3 regions of the Blautia faecicola genome follow, and region 1 is predicted to be linked to each of the others. Evidence: riboswitches for the same ligand, from Rfam matches in the RefSeq annotation. Region 1 holds a riboswitch; each other region holds the start of a gene.
The links. Region 1 has a riboswitch for cobalamin ahead of ETP43_RS06010 (sirohydrochlorin cobaltochelatase). Riboswitches for the same ligand answer to the same signal wherever they lie in the genome.
Positions count from the first base shown of each region.

Region 2: it holds a riboswitch for cobalamin, as region 1 does, so the genes downstream of both, ETP43_RS09715 (ABC transporter substrate-binding protein) here and ETP43_RS06010 (sirohydrochlorin cobaltochelatase) in region 1, are expected to answer to the same signal.
Region 3: it holds a riboswitch for cobalamin, as region 1 does, so the genes downstream of both, ETP43_RS11925 (hypothetical protein) here and ETP43_RS06010 (sirohydrochlorin cobaltochelatase) in region 1, are expected to answer to the same signal.

Region 1 is NZ_SDKC01000001.1:1,337,438-1,340,777, reverse strand. Features, by position in the region: T-box leader at 9-260, opposite strand; partial or broken gene ETP43_RS06010 (sirohydrochlorin cobaltochelatase) at 784-2,001, opposite strand; cobalamin riboswitch at 2,230-2,413, opposite strand; gene ETP43_RS06005 (sirohydrochlorin cobaltochelatase) at 2,691-3,340, opposite strand, start outside.
Region 2 is NZ_SDKC01000001.1:2,159,717-2,163,056, reverse strand. Features, by position in the region: gene ETP43_RS09725 (flavodoxin) at 1-292, shown strand, start outside; gene ETP43_RS09720 (LysR family transcriptional regulator) at 424-1,329, shown strand; cobalamin riboswitch at 1,450-1,628, shown strand; gene ETP43_RS09715 (ABC transporter substrate-binding protein) at 1,846-3,340, shown strand, end outside.
Region 3 is NZ_SDKC01000001.1:2,653,729-2,657,068, reverse strand. Features, by position in the region: gene ETP43_RS11930 (glycoside hydrolase family 127 protein) at 1-1,164, shown strand, start outside; cobalamin riboswitch at 1,395-1,593, shown strand; gene ETP43_RS11925 (hypothetical protein) at 1,806-3,340, shown strand, end outside.

The DNA of each region.
Region 1 (3,340 bases):
CGTCCTTTTTATAGGACGGAAGCCAGGTTCCGTGATACCACCTAATTTCGCAGAAGGTTCGCACCTCCTGCCTCTGTAAGTACAGGTAAATCTATACTCTGACCCGTATAACGGAGGTCCTTCCGTTGCAGCCTACCAGCACGATGCGTTCGGTGCAAAGCTCAAAGATGTATTCACAGAAAGTTCCCCGCGGGCCTCTCACCAACCGGCTCCTCTCTGTGCGGATGCTTGCTGCTACTGGTTCTTATCAATGCATTTTCTTATGAATCAATCATATGGATGTAGTATACAAACTTCTGCTTTTTTTGTCAAGGGGCTGATTTGCCGTCAAAGTTACTGTCCACTCCGTTTTCGGTAACTATTTCCTTACTCTGCCTTCACCGGGTCACTTACGCTTACTTCGTGGTCATACCATTTTCCTTTTGTTCCGACCAGTGCCAGATCAAAGGTTTCATCCAGTGCTTTTACCGGAACATCAAAGCCATATACTTCTTCTGTACTTCCGTCATCATAGGTGATCGTATCGGTTGTTGGCTGCAGAAGTTCTGCACCGTCTTTCTGTGCATCTGCCGCTTTTCCCACATACAGGTTTACGATATTCTTAGATACCAGGCTGATATGGATCGTCATTTTTCCGTCTTTTACTGTCAGGATACCTTTTCCGTCATTTGCTTCGTTAACATGGAACATTCCACTGTCTGTGTCAAATTCTGCTTCATAAGTACCATCTTCCAGTGTGCCGGCTGTTTCCTCTGACTCTTCGGAAACAGCTGCATCATTTCCATCCATTGCAGCTTTGGTATGTGCTACATACAGATCCTGGATGGCAGAGATCTCTCCCAGTCCTGCGATCTGAGTATCAATCTTGTCAAATGCTCCTGATGCCTCGAACTGGCTCTTCCAGGAATCCTCATCATCTCCGGCCATATCATTATTTGCATGGTCTCCGGCTACTACCATCAGCGGACGAAGCACTACTTTTTTGTATCCCGCCTCTTTGATCTTTTCGATCACTGCTTCACATGCAGTATCTTCCGGTTTCCCTTCTACGGTACCGATAAATACATTGTCATATCCCAGATCATTCATCTGGCTCTGCATCTGGCTGTAGCTGATCTTTGCAGTGTGGGAAGTTCCGTGTCCCATGAATACAAATGCGGTTCCGTCTGCTTCCGCAACTTCCAGACTGTCGTATCCGGCTGTTTTCACTGCTTCTGCCGTGATGGCTTCTGCTACTGCTTTTTTGTCATCATTGACTGCATCGTCACTGTCCCCAACTTCTCCTAACAGTGGTTCTGCGATGGTTACGGATTCAAATTTATCTTTGTAGCTTTCTACTGCTTCTGTCAGCTCGTCATACTCAGCGCCATGCATCAGATGGGTCGGCTGTACCACCAGGTTCTTTACGCCATTGTCTACGGCACGCTGCAGGGCCTGATCCATATTGTCGATCTTCTCGTCATCACGGGCCTGTACATGGTTGATGATGATCTGTGCGGTAAAGGCTCGTCTTACGGACCAGTCCGGATATGCGGTCTGCAGGGCTTTCTCGATACCTCCGATATCTGCTGTACGGCTGTCATTGAAAGAAGTACCGAAACTTACTACCAGCAGTTCGTTGTCACCGATGTCATCTCCGTTTAACGGATCGTCCTTGGATGCGTCACCGGTATCTCTTCCGAAGTAATCAGGGTCTGCATTTTCACCTTCTACCAGTTCTTTCTGTGCGTCGGTCAGAGCATCCCAGGCTTCTTTGGCTTCTTTACACTGTTCGTCAGTGTTGTCGTTTCTTTCCTGCACATAAATCTGATCGATCAGGGCTGCTACTTTATCTGCTGCCTCCTGGTCAGATGCACTGTCATCTGCGGCTTCTTCGGTGGCTTCTGCCTCTGTTTCGGTTGTTGTGGATTCGGATGTTGTTTCTTTGGTGTCGCCACAACCAGTCAGAAGTGTTGCTGTCATGGCTGCTGATAACATCAATACTACCAGTTTCTTTTTCATGTTAAATCCTCCTGTTTTCAGATATAAGTACATAAATGAATAAAAAAAAGAAAATCATAATTGATCCAACGGACCAATTATTACTGTCCTATACAAGAAAAACCTCCGCCAATTGGCGGAGGTACAGGTTACACAAGAATCAGCCAGTATGATTCTGACTTTCTTAATTTTGTACTGCCAGTCCCTCGTGGCCTGAATTCTCAGTTACCGCGCACAGTAACTGTTCTTATTCCCGTACTGCGAAAGGCAGGTCTCCCGACTGATCGCTCTGACACTTTGGCTCCCTTCCCGGTTTCCCAGTGGTTATTAGCCTCAACTCGCGAATTACGGTGACGAGTTCGTACCGGATTCTCACCGGTTTCCCTTTTCACCGGACATTTTTTCGTCCGGCACCTTACACATTTTATTCAGTTATGCTGTATTTCCTGTTTATTCTAGCACCGCTCCAATTACTTGTCAATGTTGCATCGTAACTGTTCAGTAGCCTCACAGTTACGATGCAGTATGCATTTCTAATCACCTTCGGTGATGGCATTTTGACTTGTATGTCTCTGGATTTTGGCAAAAAACAGCCAGTCTGACCAGTCACTGAATAGCAGCTGATCGGACAGGCTGTTCCTTTTATTTATCTGTCATAACTTTTCAGTACCTTCACAGTGGGTGCTGAGCAGTTACGTATCTGATATGTTTTAGTTTGCTGTAGAAGCGCTCTTTCCATCAATTGCAGCTTTACTATGTGCTACATACAGATCCTGGATAGAAGAGATCTCTCCCAGTCCTGCGATCTGAGTATCAATCTTGTCAAATGCTCCTGATGCCTCGAACTGGCTCTTCCAGGAATCCTCATCATCTCCGGCCATATCGTTATTTGCATGGTCTCCGGCTACTACCATCAGAGGACGAAGCACTACTTTTTTGTATCCTGCTTCTTTGATCTTTTCGATCACTGCTTCACATGCAGTATCTTCCGGCTCGCCTTCTACAGTTCCGATAAATACATTCTTGTATCCCAGATCGTTCATCTGGCTCTGCATCTGGCTGTAGCTGATCTTCGCAGTGTGGGAAGTTCCGTGTCCCATGAATACGAATGCGGTTCCGTCTGCCTCTGCCGCATCCAGATCATCATATCCTGCAGTTTTTACTGCCTCTGCTGTGATGGCTTCTGCTACTGCTTTTTTGTCATCATTGACTGCATCGTCACTGTCCCCGACTTCTCCCAACAGTGGCTCTGCGATAGTTACGGATTCAAATTTATCTTTGTAGCCTTCTACTGCTTCTGTCAGCTCGTCATACTCAGCGCCATGCATCAGATGGGTCGGCTGTACCACCAGGTTCTTTA
Region 2 (3,340 bases), 820 kb from region 1:
ACTGGTAGCAGATTACGATGCCATCGCATTCGGATGCCCGGCTATGGGAGATGAAGTGCTGGAAGAAGACGAATTTGAACCAATGTTTGACGGCTGCAAAGCTGAACTGAAAGACAAAAAAATCGCACTGTTCGGATCTTATGGATGGGGAGACGGTGAATGGATGAGAAACTGGGAGGAAAGCTGTAAAGAAGCAGGAGCTGTTCTGGCAACAGAGAGTGTAATCTGCAACGACATGCCGGATGATGACGGCGTAGAAAACTGCAAGGCACTGGGCGCAGCACTGGCATAAAGCTTTGACAAATAAAATCGAGGACCTTATGGATTCCGTAAAAAGAATCCGTAAGGTCTTTTTTTATGGAAAATCTTAGGGTATAATCAAAACATATTTTTACAGCACGACAGAAAAAGGAGCAGCAGGATATGACATTATTACAGTTACGCTATGCAATTACCGTGGCGGATTCCCGTTCGATGAATCAGGCGGCGCAGAAATTATTTATCTCCCAGCCCAGTCTCTCGGCAGCCATCCGGGAACTCGAAGACGAAGTGGGAATCGAGATTTTCCGGAGAACGAACCGCGGGATCCAGGTGACACCGGACGGAGAAGAATTTATCGGCTATGCCAGACAGGTCGTGGAACAGTATGCCCTGATCAAGGCACGGTATGTGGATAAAGAAAAAGTAAAGAAAAAGTTCGGTGTTTCCATGCAGCATTATTCGTTTGCGGTGCAGGCATTTGTGGAGATGGTGAAACGCTTCGGGATGGATCGGTATGAATTTTCTATTTATGAGACACAGACGTATGATGTGATCGAAAATGTGAAAAACTTCCGGAGCGAGCTTGGTATTTTATATCTGAATGATTTTAATCGGAAAGTGCTGGAAAAGATCTTTGAGGAAAATAATCTGGAATTTCATGAGCTTTTTGACTGTCAGGAATACGTTTACCTGTGGAGCGGTCATCCGCTGGCAAAAAAGAAAAAGATTACCCTGGAAGATCTGGAAGATTATCCATTTCTCTCGTTTGACCAGGGCAGCAACAATTCGTTTTATTTTGCGGAGGAAGTATTCAGCACCTATGAATACAAACAGTCGATCAAGGCAAATGACCGCGCGACGATGCTGAACCTGATGAAAGGACTGAACGGATATACGCTTTGCAGCGGCATTATCTGCGAAAATCTGAATGGTTCGGAATACTGTGCGGTAAAACTCTCCACAGAAGAAACGATGACGATCGGCTACCTGAAACGAAAGGGGATTCCGTTAAGTTCGATCGGAAAGGAATATCTGAAAGAGATCAGTAAATATAACGGTCAGGCATAGATCCTGGCGAAAAAACGGTCAGAAATCGTGAAAATGCGGGGAAAAGAGAAAAAATATATAACAAATTGGAATGGATAAATGCGTTGTCAGGATGCAGTTTCTCTGGTACAATGACAGACGCGTTACATTCAGGATATAAGTTGCAATAAGCATTGATAGAGAAAACGGTGCAAATCCGTTGCGGTCCCGCCACTGTGACAGGGAGCCGAGAATACGATCCACTGGGAGAGCGGAATTCCGGGAAGGGGTTTGAGGCGATGAACTGAAGTCAGGAGAACTGCTTATATCTTTGAGATGTTTCTCACGGCTGATGAGAACTCTTAAAATATGATAAAGTGATTTCCGGCATGATTCAGATGAAAACTTGTCTTATGACTGTGGAGGAGCCGGAAAACTACTGCGTCAGAAATTAAGAGAACAGTCTGCATAAAGCTACAGACTGTTTTTTCTATGCGATAAAACAGGAAATTTGCGAAACAAAAAGACAATACCAGACAAAACACAGGAGGAAAATCAGTGAAAAAGGAAAAGATACTGGCACTGCTGCTGGCAGGCGTAATGGCAACAACGGTTCTGGGAGGATGCGGAAGCAAAGGAAGTGACAGCTCCTCTTCATCATCAAAAGCTTCATCCGATGAGAAGGTTCTGAACTTCGGATGTGCAATGTACACCGACGGAAGCGTCAACACTGCAGGTGACGAGAACGGTGGCTGGAACGCGATGCGTTACGGAATCACAGAGACATTGTTCAAGTTCAACGATAACATGGAACTGGAACCATGGCTGGCAGAAAGCTATACCGTGAATGATGATCATACCGAATGGGTCGTTACCCTGAAAAAAGGTCTGAAGTTCTCTGACGGATGCGATCTTACTGCAAGCAAAGTAAAAGAAGCATACGAACATCTGAAAGAAGTAGGACCGTCCGGTTCCGCAAAACCGGAAAAATATCTGGAGTTCGAGGCAACCATTGATGCAGATGATGAGGCGGGTACACTGACAATCAAGACCACACAGCCTTACGCTAACCTGATGGGACAGCTCAGTCATCCGACCATGGGTATCGTAGACGTAGAGCATACGGAGAACTTTGATAACGGTACCATCGGAACCGGTCCGTACATGATCGATTCCTTCAACGGTGTGGGTGTCGGTTATACACTGGTCGCAAACCCGAACTTCCGGGAAGAAGTACCTTATGATAAAGTAAACCTGCTGTATATGGGTGACAACTCTGCGAAAGCAATGGCACTGGAAAGTGGACAGGTTGACCTGGTAGAGAACATCACCAACGTAGCAGATATCCAGAAATTCCAGGATTCTGATGATTATACCGTAGATATCGCAACCGGTGTGCGCTGCGGGTTCTCCTGGATGAACTTTGATGGCGTTCTGGGTAACAAGACACTGCGTCAGGCGATCCTGATGGCGATCGATTATGATACCATCTGTAATTCCAAGACGATCGGAGGACTGTATACACCGGGATTTTCCGTACTTCCATCCAACCTGTCCTATGGATATGAGAAACTGAACAATCCATACACCTATGATCCGGAAGGTGCGAAGAAACTGCTGGATGATGCGGGGATTGTAGATACAGACGGAGATGGTATCCGTGAGATTGATGGAGAAAATATCAATCTGCGTTATATTTCTTATGAAAACCGTCTGCTGAATGAATTTTCTGATGCACATACCCAGTATCTGACAGAGATCGGAATCGGTGTTACTTCCGAGTACGGAAGTTCTGATGATCAGTGGAGTAAGCTGGCAGCACTGGATTATGATTTTAACAACAACAACTGGATTACCGTAGGAACCGGAGATCCGTTCGCCTACATGGCAAACTGGGCAACAGAAAGCACTTACTGTGCATATTCCAATCCGGAATACGATGCCTTATATCAGGAACTGAAAAGTGAGATGGATGAGGACAAACGTGCAGATCTGATTTTCCAGATGCAGCAGATTCTGATCGATGATGCGGCAGTTCTGATCGACGGATACT
Region 3 (3,340 bases), 1.3 Mb from region 1:
GAAGCGGTTGGTCATTCGGTGCGCGCGGTGTATCTGTATTCCGGTATGGCAGATATCGCAAGGATGACCGGGGACGAATCGTTGTATGCAGCGTGTGAGAAATTGTGGGACAGCATCACAAAAGAGAAAATGTATATCACCGGTGGAATCGGCGGTACACATATCGGCGAAGCATTTTCCTTTCCCTATGATCTGCCGAATGATACGGCGTATGCGGAGACCTGTGCTTCGATCGGTCTGGTATTTTTTGCAAGAAGGATGCTGGAGATCTGCCCGGATGCAAAATATGCGGATGTGATGGAACTGGCGCTGTATAATGGGATTTTAAGCGGCATGGCACTGGACGGAAAGAGTTTCTTCTATGTAAATCCGCTGGAGGTACTGCCGGAAGCGTGTCATAAGGATGAGAGAAAATTCCATGTCAAACCGGTACGGCAGAAATGGTTTGGCTGTGCATGCTGCCCGCCGAATCTGGCGAGACTGATCAGTTCGATCGGGGCGTATGCGTTTACGGAGAAAGAGGATACGCTGTTTGTACATCTGTATATGGGAAGTACATTGAAGAAAATGGTTGGCGAGCGCGAGGTACAGGTGCGTGTGGATTCGCAGATGCCGTGGGACGGGGAGGTTGCGGTCACGGTAGAGGCGAAGGGAACGGAGTTTGTACTTGCGATGCGGATTCCGGGATGGTGTGAAGGGGCATATACCCTGGAAGGCGCCGAGCAGGACGAGGTATCAGTGAAAGACGGGTATCTGTATGTGAAGAAGGCATGGGGAGAAAGTGATACGGTGAAGCTTCATTTTGCGATGCCGGTACGGCTGGTAGAGGCGGACGAAAGGGTTCGTGAGGATGCCGGCAGGGTGGCAGTGATGCGCGGACCGGTTGTGTATTGTCTGGAAGCGGTGGATAATGGGGAGAATCTGCATCTTCTGGAGGTGGAGCCGGAGGCTGAGGCACGGGTTTCGGATGGGGAGATCTGTAGAAATCAGGTGAAGGTTGTGCTGATGGAGGGATATAGAGTTGTGGATACGGCGAAGAAAGAGGGGGAATTGTATCATGTGTATAAGAAGAAGGAGAGAAAGCCTGTGGAGTTGAGGTTTGTGCCTTATTATACGTGGGCTAACAGGGGGGAGAATGAGATGGAGGTTTGGGTTAGAGTTTAGAAAAGTGTGAGGCGTTTCTGAGTTTGGTGGTAACTGATAAGTTTGAAAAGAATAATAGTACTTTTTACACACATATTTAAAATATGTATTTGTGAAGTGAAAAAAGTGAAAAGAGAGTCATTCATTAGAAAACGTGGGAGCGATTATGCAAATAAAATAGGTATTCGATGGAGGGAGAATTAGCGGGAAAGAAGGGTTGACTTATTTGGGGACTTTGTTATACTTACTGATGACAGAGTTTTCCAGTGCCTCAAGGTGGCGGTTGCTGCTGCGGGGATAATAGGGAATCAGGTGGGAGTCCTGAACGATCCGGTCACTGTGAACAGGGAGTGTTGTCATGGGATGCCATTGCATGGAGAGATCATGTGAGAAGGTTTGACAAGGCGATGATCTGTGAGTCAGAAAACCTGCTGGGAAAGTTGGTGATGAGCTTCCGAAGAAAGCAGAACTCCAAAAGATCGAAAAGCATTATTATGTTGTTTCAGTCTGAAGACAGGGATTGTGTGTCTGTAGTTGTATCTGACTTTTGAGAAGGATATGGCTACTTTTTTATGTTCAGGAAACTTGTATGCTGACGGGTTTACGGTCACTTCTCGTTTGACCGCCACAGATGATACATTTATAAAGAAAGGAAATGTGAGATGAAAGGAACAGGAAAGAGAGTACTTTCGGTATCTCTGTCTGTAATGATGGCACTGGGTATGCCGTCGGGCACATTTGCTGCTGCTCCGGATACGGAAGTGGCCGGGCAGGTGAGCGAAGCGGAAGTTCCGGTGACAACAGAGCCGGAAGCGACTGTGGAAGTTACACAGCAGGTGACAGAGACTTCGGAGACAACGAAAGAACCTGTAAAAGAGGAAGCAACACAGGAAGAAAAGGAAACGGAAAGTAAACAGGAAAAAGCAGAAGCAGCAACGGAAACAAAGGACAGTGCAGCGGATGCAGAAACTGTAAAAGAGTTACCGGATCTGAAAGTGACAAAGACAGAGCTGATTGAAACCAAAGACGAATACCTGGTTACGGTTTATACAGACAGCGATGTGTATGATCAGTTATATGTAGGAAAGAAAGAAGATACCGAGAAAAAAACGGTCGTAGAAGGAAAGAAGAGTCCGAACGGACAGTACACCTTCCAGTTTGTCGTCAGCGAGGAGAAGCTTGGCAGCAAATTACAGATCGTACCGGGCATGAAAGCATCCGGTGAGTGGTACACAAAAGAAGATGTCTTCTGCCAGGTACCGGAGAAATCTCAGACAGCATCTGCAAAGACAGAGACAAAAGAGCAGACGCAGGCAGAGGATCAGAAAGAAGAGAAATCTGTAGTTACCACAGCAGACAACAGCAGTACAGCAGAGAATGTAATCAAAGCAGTATATGCGACGGATGAAGCTAACGGAGACAAAGCAGGAACGGATTATTCCATGTTCAAAATTGCAAAATCTTCAGCAACCCTGAACGGGGATCAGATCGATGTGGAAATCTATGTAAGTCCGGCGAGCAGTGGAAGGTTTACATACGATGCACTGTATATCGGAAGATGGGATGACGAGACCAAGGAACCGCTGGTAATGGGCGAAGTGGATACTGAGCTGAATCTGGAGAAATTCGCGTTTAGCGTACCGGCAGAGAAAAATGGTCAGGAAGTCATCTTTGTACCGAGAAACGGAAGAACACAGAAGTTCAGTTCCAGTAAAATTGCACTGAAACTGCCGACACTGGGAAGCACTGATACAGATCCGGAACCGACCACGGCACCATCCGTACCGGACGGAAGCAAAGTGGAAAACAGTATCACAGCAGAAAAAGCAGACGGATCTGCATTTACGATGTTCAATGTGGAAAAATCCACCGCAACAGTGAATGGAGAAAACATTAATATTGAACTGTACCTGAAAGCGAATGCATCCGGAAAGTTCTCATACACCGGTATTTACCTGGGAAGTAAAGAAGATGAAGAGAAAACACCGGTCATTGAGGGAACGATCAACGAGGATAACAATCAGGTATACAAATTCAGCATTCCGCTGAGCAAAGCAGGAACAAAATTACAGTTTGTACCGATCAAAGCAAACGGAACATTCTACAGCAGAGCAGACCTGTATCTGACGATTCCGGAGTTCAAAGGTAACGGGGAAAACCCGGAGCCGACCACGGAACCGACCGAAACACCGGATCC